4 regions of the Bradyrhizobium sp. DOA1 genome follow, and region 1 is predicted to be linked to each of the others. Evidence: predicted binding sites of a transcription regulator. Region 1 holds the regulator's gene; each other region holds the start of a gene.
What was found. The regulator PhoB, encoded in region 1, activates phosphate uptake and scavenging genes when phosphate is short. The targets are predictions, from matches to a motif close to TGTCATNNANCTGTCAT.
Positions count from the first base shown of each region.

Region 1 (3,731 bases):
TGATCGGGTCGAGAAGGCGCTGCGCGGCGGCGCGTTGTGGAACGAGGTCAAGGACAAGCTCAACGCCTCCGGCCTGTCGCTCTCCGGCGGCCAGCAGCAGCGTCTCTGCATCGCGCGCACCGTCGCGGTGCGGCCCGAGGTGATCCTGTTCGACGAGCCCTGCTCGGCGCTCGATCCGATCTCGACCGCCAAGGTCGAGGAGCTGATCCAGGAACTGTCCGAAAATTACACGATCGCGATCGTCACCCATAACATGCAGCAGGCGGCCCGTGTCTCCGACAAGACCGCCTTCATGTATCTCGGCGAGCTGATCGAGTTCGACGACACCAGCAAGATCTTCACGTCGCCGAGCGACCGGCGCACGCAGGATTACATCACCGGCCGGTTCGGCTGAGGAGACGGGACATGGGTTCTGAACATACCGCAAAGGCCTTCGACACCGACCTCCAGGAGCTCACCCGCCTGGTCGCCGAGATGGGGGGCATCGCCGAGCGCATGATCGTCGACTCCGTCGACGCGCTGATCCGCCGCGACGTCGCACTCGGCCAGCGCGTCGTCACCATCGACGCCGAGCTCGACGCGCTGCAGAAGCGCATCGAGGAGCGCGCCGTGCTCACCATCGCCCGCCGCCAGCCGATGGCGGTCGACCTGCGCGAGATCGTCGGCGCCATGCGCGTCGCGACCGATCTGGAGCGCATCGGCGACCTCGCCAAGAACATGGGCAAACGCGTCGCCGCGCTGGATGCGGACTTCCATCCGCTGAAGCTGTTTCGCGGCCTCGAGCACATGACCGACCTCGTGCAGCAGCAGGTCAAGTCGGTGCTGGACGCTTATGCCGCGCATGATCTGCCGGCGGCGATGGCGGTGTGGAAGGGCGACGAGGAGGTCGACGCCATCTGCACCTCGCTGTTCCGCGAGCTCCTCACTTATATGATGGAGGATCCGCGCAACATCTCGTTCTGCATCCACCTGATGTTCTGCGCCAAGAACATCGAGCGGATCGGCGACCACGCCACCAACATCGCCGAGACCGTGTTCTACATGATCGAGGGTCAGGCGATGACCGACAAGCGGCCGAAGGGCGACATGACGACCTTCGCCACGACGGTCCCGAATACCTGACGACTTAAGGAGCGACGACCACATGGGCGCACGCATTATGGTGGTTGAAGACGAAGAAGCTCTCACCGAGCTTCTGCGCTACAACCTCGAAGGCGACGGCTATGACGTGGAGACGGTGATGCGCGGCGACGACGCCGACACCCGCCTCAAGGAACACATCCCCGATCTGATCGTGCTCGACTGGATGCTGCCGGGGCTGTCAGGCATCGAGCTGTGCCGGCGTCTGCGCACCCGTCCCGAGACCAAGCAGCTGCCGATCATCATGCTCACCGCGCGCGGCGAGGAGAGCGAGCGGGTGCGGGGTCTTGCGACCGGCGCCGACGACTACATCGTCAAGCCGTTCTCGGTGCCGGAGCTGCTGGCGCGGGTGAAGGGCCTTCTGCGGCGGGCAAGCCCGGAGCGGCTCGCCACTGTGCTGGCCTATGGCGACATCGAGCTCGACCGCGACAAGCGCCGCGTCGCGCGCTCGGGCCGGCCGATCGATCTCGGCCCGACCGAGTATCGCCTTCTGGAGTTCTTCCTGGAGCATCCGGGCCGCGTGTTCTCGCGCGAGCAACTGCTCGACAGCGTCTGGGGCCGCGACATCTACATCGACGAACGCACCGTCGACGTCCATATCGGCCGCCTGCGCAAGCTGCTCAATCTCGGCCGCGAGCAGGACCCGATCCGCACGGTCCGCGGTGCCGGCTATGCGCTCGACGATCGGTTTGCGAAGGCGGAGCAGACGTAAGGTTTTTGAGTTTGTTCGCTGGCAGCTGTGGCTACAATCTCAGCTGTCGTCCCGGGGCGCGCGCAGCGCGAACCCGGGACCCATAACCACAAGACGTGGTTTGACGACGACTCGGTGTGACCATCTCGCGCAACAATTGCGCCCTTGGGTTATGGATCCCCGCGTTCGCGGGGGTGACACCGAGCAATTGGAGCCGTCATCGCGCGACGGCTGCTGTCCTTGCAGTCAGTTAAACCCCGCTCACCGCGTGCTCGGCTTGGCCGGCGCGCGCCGGCGATCCGCTGCGGGCTGATAGGCGACGCGCGAGTGCTGGGCGCAGTAGGGCAGGCCGGAGAGCGCCTTGCCGCCGCAGAAGAAGAAATCCGGGCTCGAGGGATCGCCGACCGGCCAGTGGCAGGTCGCCTCGTTCAATTCCAGCAGCGACAGCCGCTGGCTCATCGGCACCACGTTGTCGTAGGTGACGGGCTCTGCCTCGACCTCGACCTCGAAGGCCTGCGCCAGCGCGGTGTTGCCGCGCGAGATCGGACGGGTCACCCGCATCATGTGCTGCGCCGGGCGTGCCTTGCGCGGCCGCGGAGCGGCCGAAGACGGACTCTTGGCGCGGCCGGACAGGCCGAGCCTGTGCACTTTGCCGATCACGGCATTGCGGGTCACATTGCCGAGCTCAGCCGCGATCTGGCTGGCCGAAAGTCCGGCCTCCCAGAGCTTTTTCAGCTGCTCGACGCGATCATCGGACCAGGTCAAAACCGTCATTGCACCCTTTCCCTCGCTGCGCGCCGCCATCCTGGGGCCTCGCAGCGAATGCCTAAGCCTTGAAAAAACCCGTGCCGCCAGAATCCCTTAAGGCTCGCCGGGCGCGCAACGAGCGCCCGAACGTTTACGCCGGTACATGAGGACTCTTGGGATCAGAACCGCTGCACGAGATGTCGTATCTGACAGTCCAAACGCTACAATATGGCGTGACTCCCGCGCAAGAGTCCGCCGACTCGCTTCCACATGTTCCGTGGTGAAAACCCCGCAAAATCGGCACCGCAAGACTACGGAATCAGCGTTTCGCGAGGCTTTCCGGGCGGCATTGACACCCGTCTTGCCAGGCATAAGATAGTGCCGCGTGCCGCCCTTAAAAGGCGGCACGTTTCGTTTTCCGGACCGGTCAATGGTGCGCTGCGCAAGGCATGCCAGGCAGGTCTCAACATTCAAATGCAACATCCAAGTGATGGTCATGACCAACAGCGCCGCGCCGCATCTGCTTCCCGTTTTCGCCAGGGCCGACCTTGGTTTCGAGCGCGGCGAAGGCTGCTGGCTGATCGCGACCAATGGCGATCGCTATCTCGATTTCACCTCGGGTGTTGCGGTGAACGCGCTCGGCCATTGCCATCCGGCGCTGGTCAAGGCCTTGCAGGAGCAGTCGACGAAGCTCTGGCACATGTCGAACCTGTTCCAGAGCCCGGATGGCGAGAAGCTCGCCGTGCGCCTGTGCAACGAGAGCTTTGCGGACTTCGTGTTCTTCTGCAATTCCGGCGCCGAGGCGCTGGAGGGTGTGATCAAGCTGGTCCGCCACCATCACTTCTCCAAGGGCCATCCGGAACGCTATCGCATCATCACCTTCGAAGGCGCCTTCCATGGCCGCACGCTGGCGACGCTGGCCGCGACCGGATCTGCAAAATACCTCGAAGGTTTTGGTCCGCCGATGGACGGTTTCGACCAGGTCCCGCATGGCGACATCGAGGCCGTGAAGAAGGCGATCGGCCCGCAGACCGCTGGCATCCTGATTGAGCCGATCCAGGGCGAGGGCGGCGTGCGTTCGTCGACGCCCGCCTTCCTCAAGGCGCTGCGCCAGCTCTGCGACGAGAAGGGTCTTCTGCTCGCTTTCGACGAG
Region 1 is NZ_JXJM01000001.1:7,234,790-7,238,520, reverse strand. Features, by position in the region: gene pstB (phosphate ABC transporter ATP-binding protein PstB) at 1-394, shown strand, start outside; gene phoU (phosphate signaling complex protein PhoU) at 406-1,122, shown strand; gene phoB (phosphate regulon transcriptional regulator PhoB) at 1,145-1,852, shown strand; gene SE91_RS33510 (GcrA family cell cycle regulator) at 2,093-2,605, opposite strand; gene SE91_RS33505 (aspartate aminotransferase family protein) at 3,075-3,731, shown strand, end outside.

Region 2 (3,731 bases), 5.3 Mb from region 1:
GGATGCTGTCCGGGCGCGCTTCCCCGATCAGCTTCGCAATGCGCGCCGGGCGCGGCATGGCGAGGCGCACGTCGCGATAGCTCGGCATCGCGAAGGTGCGGAACGATTGCGGCGTCAGGAACGCGAACTCGACGCCGAGGCTCTTGCCGGCGTCGGCGATCTTGGTCAGCGTCCGAACCACACCGTTGACTTGCGGGTGCCAGGCGTCGGTCGCGACCAGGATGCGCATCAGGCGGCTCTCGTCACGCAGCTCTTGCCGCGACCTGTGGGACGGCTGCCGGCTTCTGAAGCTGGTCCGCCCAGGTGATGATCTCGAAATGGCCGTCGTCGTGCTCGACGAGGGCGGTGCAGCTCTCGACCCAGTCGCCGCAGTTCATGTAGCGGATTCCGCCTTCGTCGCGGATCACGGCATAGTGGATGTGGCCGCAGATCACGCCGTCGGCATCGTGGCGCCGCGCCTCGGCGGCGAGCGCCTGCTCGAAAGCGCCGATATAGTTGACGGCGTTCTTCACCTTCTGCTTGGCCCATTGCGACAGCGACCAATAGGGCACGCCGAACAGGCGGCGGAAGAAGTTGACGAAGCGATTCATCTGGATCGCGAAGTCGTAGGCCCTGTCGCCGAGATGAGCGAGCCAGCGCGCGTTCTGCACCACGAGATCGAAGATATCGCCGTGGATGACGAGATAGCGCTTACCGTCGGCGCCGGTATGGACGGTGTTCTCGACGACGTCGATGCCGCCGAAATGCGTGCCGTAATAATTGCGCAGGAATTCGTCGTGATTGCCGGGAATGTAGATGACCTTGGCGCCCTTGCGCGCCTTGCGCAGCAGCTTCTGGACGAGGTCGTTGTGCGATTGCGGCCAGTGCCAGCTCGATTTCAGCGCCCAGCCGTCGACGATGTCCCCGACGAGATAGATGGTGTCGGCGTCGTGGTAGCGCAGGAAGTCGAGCAGAAGATCGGCTTGGGAACCGCGGGCTCCGAGATGGACGTCGGAGATGAACAACGTGCGAAAGCGCCGCTCCGGGCTCTCGTCACTCACATCGTAACTTCCCATGCGCCAACCCGTAACAATGTCCCGTGACAGGGAGATGACCGATTGAACCCTTGAGGCACCCGCAGATACGAATCAAACCTCGCCTCGCCCTGCCCGCGAATATCAGTCGCATGCGACAATCAGGCGACATGGCGCCGCAGGGGCCTCCGCAAAACTCCGGGCCGGTGCGCGGCGCATGTCAGAGATGACGCGAACCGCGGACGGCCGGCTATTTCCGGGGGACTGCGACCGCCCGAACGACGAGTGCGATGCGCTCGCTGCGCGCGCCGGGCCGGATGCGGCCCGAACGTTCGAGTTCGACGAGCCCATGCAAGGTTGCCCAAAAGGTCTCGGTCGCGACATCCATATCGACGCAGAATGGCGCGACGACTGCCGCAAGGGCTTCGAAACCGGCCCGCAGTTCCGGCTTGGTCCCCGCTTCTGCGAAGCGCAGACTGGACGGAAGAATGAACATGGCCTCATAAAGCGCAGGATTGCGAAGCGCGAAAGCGAGATAGGCCGTTGCGACGTTCTTGATGGCGTTTCGTCCGGTCGATCCACTTGCCGCGTGCCGAAGAGCGTCCGCGATCTCCCGAAACCCATCGAGCGCGACCGCGGCAACGATCGCGTCCCTGTTCTCGAAATGTGAATAGAGAACCGGCTGACTGTGTTCGATCTCGTCGGCAAGGCGACGGATCGTGACGGCGCTCCATCCCTCGCGCTCCGCGATCACGCGCGCTGCCGCGATGATGCGACGTTCGCGATCGGCGCGTTGCCGGTCTTTCCGTTCGGCGATGCCCAATTTTCGATCCTCCGGCGCAGGCAGCGGCTTTTCGTCAAATCTAGCCTTGATTTTTTATCTAGCATCGCTAGATAAATTTGAACAGCTGGAAAGGTGAATGGTAATGCACTGGCTTTCCCTAGGAATCGCGCTGCTCGTGGCCCTCGCGATCATCGCGATTGGCACCCTCTATGTCCTGAACCCGCGGAGAGTGACACAGAGTTTCGGTCTCCCGCTCCCCGAAGACGGCTCCAATGTCGCATGGTGGCTCCGGCTCAAGGGCGTGCGCGACATCGCATCGGGGCTCACGGTATTGGCGCTGATGGCGTGGGGCCTTCCACTCGCCCTCGGCATCGTCCTGTTTGTCGAAGCCCTCATCCCCATTGGCGACATGCTGCTCATTCTTGCCGCCAAAGGCCCTGCAAGAGCCGCTTTAGGCATTCACGGTGTCACGGCTCTTGTCATGGTCTTGGCATCCATCCCGCTGATGCTGGGCGTGCCCTGAGAGGGTTCATCGCGTCAGTAGAACTTGTGGAAATGATGGACCGGTCCGTGGCCGTGGCCGACGCTGAAGCGGTCGGCGGCCGCGATCGCCGCGGTGATCCAGGCCTTGGCGTTGCGCACGGCCTGCTCGAGCGCCTCGCCCTTGGCGAGGCCCGCCGCGATCGCCGATGACAGCGAGCAGCCCGTGCCATGGGTATTCCCAGTGGCGATGCGGGGCGCAGCGAGCGCGATCGTACTGTCGGCATCGATCAGATAGTCGGTGCTCTCCGCGCCCTCGCCATGCCCGCCCTTGATCAGGACGGCACGGCAGCCGAGCGCCAGCAGCCGGCGCCCCTGGCTTTCGATTGCAGCCTCGCTCGCCGCCACGGGCTCGTCGAGCAGCGCGGCGGCCTCGGGCAGGTTCGGTGTGATCACCGAGGCCAGCGGAATCAGTCTGGTGCGCAACGCTTCGATCGCTTCGGCGGCGAGCAGCCGGTCGCCGGAGGTTGCCACCATCACGGGATCGAGCACAACATGACGCGGCGCCCAGCGCGATAATGCGCTCGCGATCGCCTCGATGCTGGCGACCTGGGCCACCATGCCGATCTTCACGGCGCCAACGTCGAGATCGGAAAACACCGCATCGATCTGTGCGGTGACGAACTCCGCCGGCGCGGCGTGAATGCCCGTGACGCCACGCGTGTTCTGCGCCGTCAGCGCCGTGATGGCGGACGCGCCATAGACGCCGAGCGCGGCAAACGTCTTCAGGTCCGCCTGAATGCCGGCGCCGCCGCTCGAATCCGAGCCGGCGATGGTGAGTGCGACCGGGGTCGTCATCGCGGGATGCATCTGCTTGTGGACGTCATGACCTGTCCTAGCGCGACCGTGGAACCCCAGCAAGCGCGGCAGCGATGATTCGCTGCCACGCACCTCTTGCGACCGTCGCCGCATCTCCCCCGCAATCGGGCGGGCTTGAAAATCGAGCCGCGCCATGGCTTTGCCAGCCTGCCCTTGGCGTCCACACCGATGAGTGAGACGTTAGGTGGTGGAATCGTCCAAGGACGCCAATCGCGCGAGCCGCCCCAGGCCCGCGCGTCTCCCCGGGTGGAATTATGTGGGTCTATTTTCAACGTCTCCTCGACTCCTCGATGTTCTCGCCGCACGGCATCTGCCTGCTGTGGGAACCCCAGCTGGTCTGGCTCCATGTGGTCGCCGACGCCTGCATCGCGGCCGCCTACTTTTCCATTCCGTTTGCCCTCGCCATCCTCGTCACCAAGCGGCGCGACCTCAAATTCGGCTGGGTCTATTGGGCGTTCGCGATCTTCATCATGGCCTGCGGCCTGACCCATGTGCTGTCGATCTACACGCTCTGGGTCCCGATCTACGGCATCGAGGGCCTCCTCAAGGCGGCCACGGCGGTCACCTCCGTCTTC
Region 2 is NZ_JXJM01000001.1:1,924,972-1,928,702, reverse strand. Features, by position in the region: partial or broken gene SE91_RS08990 (glycosyltransferase family 1 protein) at 1-229, opposite strand, end outside; gene SE91_RS08985 (UDP-2,3-diacylglucosamine diphosphatase) at 243-1,055, opposite strand; gene SE91_RS08980 (TetR/AcrR family transcriptional regulator) at 1,264-1,836, opposite strand; gene SE91_RS08975 (DUF4267 domain-containing protein) at 1,940-2,320, shown strand; gene thiD (bifunctional hydroxymethylpyrimidine kinase/phosphomethylpyrimidine kinase) at 2,335-3,135, opposite strand; gene SE91_RS08965 (PAS domain S-box protein) at 3,411-3,731, shown strand, end outside.
Region 2: the regulator PhoB is predicted to act here: its motif matches at 1,079-1,095, upstream of SE91_RS08985 (UDP-2,3-diacylglucosamine diphosphatase).

Region 3 (3,731 bases), 540 kb from region 1:
TCTTCCTCGACGAGTGACGGTGTGTGACGTTCGACATGACAGCAATGACGGCTTCTCATCTGGTTTCGCGTTGGTCTGGTGCGCTCTGGTCGGGAGCTCTGGGCATCTGTGCCATCGTCGCCGTCATCCGCCCCGCCGAGGCTGAACCCCGCGCCGTCGTCGAATTATTTACCTCTCAGGGCTGCTCGTCCTGCCCGCCCGCCGACAAGATCATCGGCGATCTCTCCAAGGATCCCTCTGTGATCGCGCTGAGCATGCCGATCGACTATTGGGACTATCTCGGCTGGAAGGACACGCTGGCGGATTCGCGCTTCTCTGCACGGCAGCGTGCCTATTCGCGCATGCGCGGCGACCGCGAGGTCTACACGCCGCAGGTCGTGGTCAACGGCTCCACACATGTCATCGGCAGCGATCGCACCGGCATCGAGAATGCGATCGGCAAGACCGACAAGGGCGTGGGCGTGATGAGCGTGCCGGTGACGATGTCGCTCTCGGGTAAGCAGATCAACGTTTCGGTGGCCGCGAGCAAGGAGCCCGCGGTCTCCCACGGCGAGGTCTGGATCTGCTCGATCGCCAAGTCGGTGCCGATCACGATCACCCGCGGTGAGAATCGTGGACAGCAGGTCACCTATCACAATGTGGTGCGCAATCTGCTCAAGGTCGGTGACTGGACCGGCCGTCCGGAATCTTGGACGGTGCCGATCGAGAACCTCACGCGCGACGGCGTCGACGGCGCGGTGGTCTATATCCAGGACGGCAGCGGGGAGAAGCCGGGCCCAATGCTGGGTGCCGCGTACACGTCGCTGCACTGATTTTCAGAATTTCTCGTAGACTCCGCTCTCGACCCTCATGGTGAGGAGCGCGCCCTTGCGCGCGTCTCGAACCATCCAAGGCCCCCGCTGATGACGCCGGACCTTTCATCCTTCGAGACGCCGCGCAAGGACGCGGCCCTCAGGATAAGGGGAAAGAGTCTTCACGCAAACGAGACGGATGGCGCATCGGCAGAAACATCCCGACACAAACAAAAAAGGACCAACTTGCGTTGGCCCTCCTTGCCGTGCGTACAGACCCGATCCTGTTCGACCCCGGGGGGCTGGGGGCTGAGGAATCCGGAACCGAAAGGACCGGGTCAACGCACGTGAGTCTTTTCGCAACGCAGGGCGGCGGGCGCTTGGCGGAAAAGCGGCGACACTATGATTCCTGCTAACGATCCCGTGACGGTTCGTCGCGACAGAGTTCCACTTTTGCGTGTGCCATGATTCTCACCCGATTCGATAGGTTGAACAAGGAGCCCCTTGCGGCCGGGAACGGTTGGCGCGATCATGCAATTGTCATGATCCCCTCGGGTTCCGGGACGGTTTCGCGGGACGCGGGTCATTGTGGTGAGATGAGGAGGCGCTTCCCATGAGTCTGATGTCGGAGGATGCCGATCCGAGCGAGCAGCGCGCGGCGGCGCGCCCCGCCGCTACGACTGCGCAGCCCAACCGGGTGACGTTCAACCGGCTGGAGCTGCATCGTATTCTCAATCTCTACGGCCGCATGGTCGCCGACGGCGAGTGGCGCGACTACGCCATCGACTTCCTGAAGGACCGCGCCGTGTTCTCGGTCTATCGCCGCGCCTCCGAGGTGCCGATCTATCGCATCGAGAAGGACCCGCGGCTCGCGCGCAAGCAGGGCATGTACAGCGTGATCTCGGCGACGGGTCTGATCCTGCGCCGCGGTCATGAGCTCGAGCGCGTGCTGCTGGTGATCGACCGGAAGCTGGCGGTGGTCTGACGACCGTCTTGTAGCCCGGATGAGCGAAGCGACATCCGGGAATCGCGTAGCACCGTTCCCGGGTATCGCTTCGCTCACCCGGGCTACGAGAATTACAGCGCCCTACTTCCCCGGCACCGTGGCCGCGCCCTCGCCGAGTCCGCGCTGCATCATCACCGTGTCGAGCCAGCGGCCGAATTTCAGGCCGACATTGGGATGCGTGCCGATCATCCTGAAGCCGCCCTTGGTGTGAAGGCCAATCGAGCCGGCATTGGCGGAATCACCGATCACCGCGATCATCTGGCGGAAGCCGCGCGCCTCGCATTCGACGATCAGCCGCTCCAAGAGCAGCGAGCCAACACCGCGGCGGTGGAAGGCGGGATCGAGATAGATCGAGTTCTCCACCGTGAAGCGATAGGCCGGCCGCGGCCGGTAGGCGCCGGCATAGGCATAACCGGCGACGCGGCCGTCGAGCATGGCGACGAAGTAGGGATAACCGCCGTCGATCAGCGCGCGATAGCGGCGTGTCATCTCGGCAAGATCGGGCGGCTCCAGCTCGAAGGTCGCGGTGCCCTCGCGGACGGCCTGCTGGTAGATGGCGGTGATGGCGGGAAGGTCGGCCTCGGTCGTGGGCCTGATTTCAGGTGCGGACATGGCGGGAAGATTAGAGCCTTCCCGGGACTGCCGGAAGGGGTTCCGCCGCCTCCACCCCCGTCATTGCGAGTGCAGCCTCATTCTCCGTGGTCATGCCCCGCGCAGGCGGGGCATCCAGTACGCCGCGGCCTTTCGATTTAATTACGGACGTCACGGCGTACGGGATCGCCCGCCTCCGCGGGCGATGACAGCGCGGGTCTGACAAAATGCCCCCTCAAACAAAAACCCCGGCCTCTCGGCCGGGGCTAATGTCGTTCACTCTGGTTTCGCGCTTACTCGCGCTGGCCGAGGAGCTGCAGCAGCAGCGTGAACAGGTTGATGAAGTTCAGGTACAGCGACAGCGCACCGGTGATGGCGGCACGCTCCGCAACCTCACCGCCGGCGGAAGCGTAGCCGTAGATGTAGTCGTTCTTCAACCGCTGGGTATCCCAGGCCGTGAGGCCCGAGAACACCAGCACGCCGACCACCGACACGATGAACTGCAGCAGCGAGCTGGCCAGGAACAGGTTCACAAGGCTGGCGAGGACGATGCCGATCAGGCCCATGAACAGGAACGAGCCCATGCCGGTCAGGTCACGCTTGGTGGTGTAGCCGTAGAGGCTGAGTGCACCGAAGGTCGCCGCGGTGATGAAGAACACCCGCACGATCGAGGTGTGCGTGAACACCAGGAAGATCGACGACAGCGAGATGCCCATCAGTGCCGCGAACACCCAGAACAGGATCTGGGCGGTCGAGGGCGCGAGACGGTTGATGCCCGCCGAGATCACGAACACCATCGCAAGCGGCGCCAGCATGAACAGCCACTTGAGGGGGCTCACGAACATCGCGTAGCCAAACGGCGTCAGGAACAACTTGCCGACGCGGACGGATTCCGCCGTCGGAACGTCAGTCACGGCCGCCATGTAGACGCCGAGCGCAGCCAAGCCGGTGATGGCGAGGCCGATGCTCATGTAGTTGTAGATGCGCAGCATATATGCGCGCAGGCCGGCATCGACCGTCGCGGCGTCGACACGCCCGGCGGCCCTGCCGAAAGGAGAAGCGTAGTTACGGTCTAGGTCCGACATGGTCGAATTCCCGTTGGTTGGCCCGGTCCGGCACGAGGGTCGCCATGCCGCCGGTTCGTCAAATCTATCTCGGATGCCGATGCCAGCCGACTAAATTTTGGCTCACAATCGGGGCTCCGAACCCACTCGATATGTGGGAAACTAACACATTCGCTGCAACCTTCCACGCGCGGCTGAATGTCGCCCTCGGCGGCAATCCTGACGGGAAGCTGACGGGCAGTCGTGGTTAATCGGAAGAATCGTGCGATTCCGTGCCGG
Region 3 is NZ_JXJM01000001.1:6,694,259-6,697,989, reverse strand. Features, by position in the region: gene SE91_RS30980 (DUF1223 domain-containing protein) at 36-812, shown strand; gene SE91_RS30975 (DUF2794 domain-containing protein) at 1,405-1,776, shown strand; gene SE91_RS30970 (GNAT family N-acetyltransferase) at 1,879-2,409, opposite strand; gene SE91_RS30965 (Bax inhibitor-1/YccA family protein) at 2,682-3,473, opposite strand.
Region 3: the regulator PhoB is predicted to act here: its motif matches at 1,319-1,335, upstream of SE91_RS30975 (DUF2794 domain-containing protein).

Region 4 (3,731 bases), 480 kb from region 1:
TAAAAACCTTCGCGAAAAGAAAATGGCCGGGAGCAATCCCGGCCATTCTGTTTTGCGCGTGTCTCGATCACTGCGCGGCAGCAAGTCCGAGCGCATCGGCGATGACGCGAAATACTTCTGTGTTGTCCATAGAACCCTGCACCCGCTCGCTGCCCGGCCCGGTCGCGGTCAGGATGACGTCCTCGCCCGAATGTACGCTGGCGCCGATCATCGCCGACAGATTGCCAGGCCGCAGCAGAGCGCCTGGTACATCCTTGTATTTGTCGTTGGCCTTGAAGGTCCCGTCGTCGCCGGCCTTCACGGTCGGCTCGTTCGGACTGTCGAGCTTCGGGCGAAACGTCTCGTAGTGATCCGGCAGGCTGGCCGAGAAGATGGCGAGCCGACGGCTGACATCGACCCGTGAAGGATAGCCTTCCGCATCCGGCGCCGGGTAATTGGGAAACCCGGCCTTGTCGTAGACGCCGACGCGCTCGCGCAAGGGAACGTTGGGCGCCGTGCCCATGCCGTCACTCACCGTGCCGACGAGACTGTTGGGATGATTGTGGTCCGCCGCCACGAGGATGAGGGTGTCGTCACCCCGCGCCCGCGCCCATTCGCGCGTCTGGCGCACCGCGTTGTCGAGCATGATCGTATCGTAGACGGCGCGCTCCATGTCGAGCAAATGCGCGTATTTGTCGATCATCCCGGACTCGACCATCAGGAAGAAGCCGTTCTCGTTCTTCGCGAGGATGTTCAGCGCCGCCCGCACCTGCTCGGTCAGGTCAGGCTGCTCGGGGAATTTCTTGACGCCGCCGCCCTTGAGGAATTTGCGATCCAGCACGCCGTCCATGTTGCCGGTGGCGAACAGGCCGAGCAGCTTGCTCGTGTCCGGCTTTGCGGCAGAAGCACTGAGCTCACCCGCAGTGGTCGCAACCTGATAGCCGGCGTCGCGAAACTTCGCGATGTAGTCGGTCTCATCCTTGCGCTTCGAGTCGGCGGCCGACTTCGGCAGGAAGTTCGCGCTGCCTCCGCCCATCAGCACATCCGGCTTCGCCGCGAAGAACTGCTCGACGATCTCATCATAGGCGGCGCGTCGGCGGGTGTGCGCGACCATCGCGGCGGGCGTCGCGTCTTCGACCTCGGTATTGGTGACGATGCCGATCGCCATGGCGAGCCGGCGCTTGGCAAGGCTCGTGATAGTTTCGACCTTGGGATCGTCGAACGCGCTCAAAGAGCGGTCCGCGTAGACGCCGAGGGCGTTGACGGCGCTCTTGTGCCCGGTCGCATAGGCGCTCGCGGAGTTTGCGGAATCCGTGATGATCGAGTCCGAGCCGGCGGTTGCCACCAGCGCCATATGAGGCATGTCGTCGATCGCGAGCTTGCCGCGGCTCTTGCCCTCCGCGATTCCCTTGGACAGGATTCGCGCGGCGATCCGATGCGCCGGCGACATGCCGTCGCCGATGAACAGGATGACGTTCTTCGCCTTGCGCGGACCGGTGTCGTAGACGGTCCATGTGACACTGCGCTGGCGCGTGCCGTCGCTCACCTCAACCGCAACGCTGCCCGGCTTGGTCAGCGTAACGTCGCGCAGGATCAGCGCCGACTGCTCCTTGCCGTCCTCGCGCTCGATCAAGGTCCCGGAACGGCCGAACGCGGCGGCATAGTCCGCGCCGTTCACCGTCACCTTCAACTTGGCGGGATCAACTAGCCCGGGCAGTTCGACCTTGAAGTCGAATCGGGCCCCGGCCAGGATCTCGGCGCGATCGATCGGATAGATCGTTTGTGCCGACAGAGACGATGTCCAACAGAGGACGATGAGAGAGGCGAGGGCCGAATTCTTGATCATGCGCGGTGCTCCGCAATCCAGTTCCGATAGGAACAGAAAGCGTAGCGATCGAGAATGACACCGTCATCACATATGGCGCGAGACAAATGGGCGACGGGTCGCAGGCCGGGGGCGATACCGGCCCTCTCAACTGCATCACGTGGTCAACGCCTCTGGCGACAGGCAGGCCTCGCAAACGGCGGCGATATGCCGGTGATCGGTGCCGCAACAGCCGCCGAGAATCCGCATGCCGGGGAAGGCGCGCCTGAGCGAAAGGTAACGGCGGCCGAGATCGGCGGGATCACCGCTGTCGAGCGTCTCGGACTCGTCGAGCTCGGCATGGCTTTTGGTCGACGCATTGGCTCTGACGCCGTGAATGCGCTGAACCCACGCCTCGCCGCCCGCGAGCGCGTTCTCGAAATGGGTCGGGTGCGCGCAGTTGATCAGGAAATATTCGCAAGCCCGCTCCGTCGCTTCGTCGACAGTTTCAATCGCTTCGCGCAGGGATTCCCCCCTGACCAGGCGACCATCCGTCTCGACCGTGAAGGAGATCGCGACCGGAATGTCCTGCCGCTTGGCCGCGCGCACGACGCCGACGGCTTCGTTGATGCTGTTCAGCGTGAACGCGGTCACCATGTCGGCGCCTGCCTCGGCGAATGCCGCGATCTGAGCCGAGTGGTAGGCTTCCGCCTCCGCCGCGTCCATGTTGCCGGCCTTGTAGCCGTCGCCGCGCGGGCCGATCGCGCCGTTGATCACGCATGGTGCGCCGGAAGTCTCCCATTCGCCGCGCAATTCCTCCAGAAAGCCGATGGCGCGCATGTTGACCGCCTTGAGCCCGGCCGCATCATAGCCGAGCTTGGCAGCCCAATCGGGATTGGCGCGCCAGGTCGGGCTGTCGAGCAGGAAGCCGAGCGCATGCCGCTGCGCGATGCGGAGATAGGCTTCGTAGTAGCGTTTCAGATGCGCGCGACCGTCCGCGCTATCGAGCAGCACGAAAGCCGCGAAATGAGCCAGCTCCAGCCCTTCGTGAAAGATCAGGGTCGTTTCCATGCCGCCATCGGTCAGGAAAATGCCGCCGCGGTGCTGCGGCAGGTCGCATCTGTATCTTGCCATTGATCGCTCCATCAATTTGCACGGCCGCTCTCATCGTGAGTCGCGTCATGCCGGCCCTCGGTTCTCGGGCCATTGGTGGCGCACAATGTCGCGCTGCTCGCGCAGGCTATCCGCCGCGCGAGACTATCGATCCCGGCGATTCGGTTCCTAGCCCGATCGGGCTGCAATCAACCCCTGTCGCTTTCGAGCCGGAATATCTGCGAGCCTTCGCTGCCCGAGAGCAGGCCGGTATCGCTGTAGAGCTTCAGCTTGGTGCGGGTGTCGGCGATGTCGAGATTGCGCATGGTGAGCTGGCCGATGCGGTCGGCCGGCGTGAACGCTGCGTCCTCGACCTTCTCCATGCTAAGCCGTTCCGGCGCGTAGGTGAGATTGGGGCTCTCGGTGTTGAGGATCGAATAGTCGTTGCCGCGGCGCAGCTCCAGCGTGACCTCACCGGTCACGGCGCGCGCGACCCAGCGCTGCGCGGTCTCGCGCAGCATGAGCGCCTGCGAGTCGAACCAGCGCCCCTGATAGAGCAGCCGTCCCAGGCGCATGCCGCTGATACGGTACTGCTCGATGGTGTCCTCGTTGTGGATGCCGGTTACGAGGCGCTCATAGGCGATGTGCAGCAGCGCCATGCCGGGCGCTTCATAGATACCGCGGCTCTTGGCCTCGATGATGCGATTCTCGATCTGGTCGCTCATGCCGAGGCCGTGACGGCCGCCGATCGCGTTGGCTTCGAGGAACAGCGCGACGGGATCGGAGAAGGTCTGGCCGTTGAGCGCCGTGGGCTGGCCTTCCTCGAAACGCACCACGACCTTCTCGGCCTTCACTG
Region 4 is NZ_JXJM01000001.1:6,755,288-6,759,018, forward strand. Features, by position in the region: partial or broken gene SE91_RS31275 (OmpA family protein) at 1-3, shown strand, start outside; gene SE91_RS31280 (alkaline phosphatase) at 68-1,825, opposite strand; gene SE91_RS31285 (homocysteine S-methyltransferase family protein) at 1,961-2,917, opposite strand; gene argG (argininosuccinate synthase) at 3,085-3,731, opposite strand, start outside.
Region 4: the regulator PhoB is predicted to act here: its motif matches at 1,880-1,896, upstream of SE91_RS31280 (alkaline phosphatase).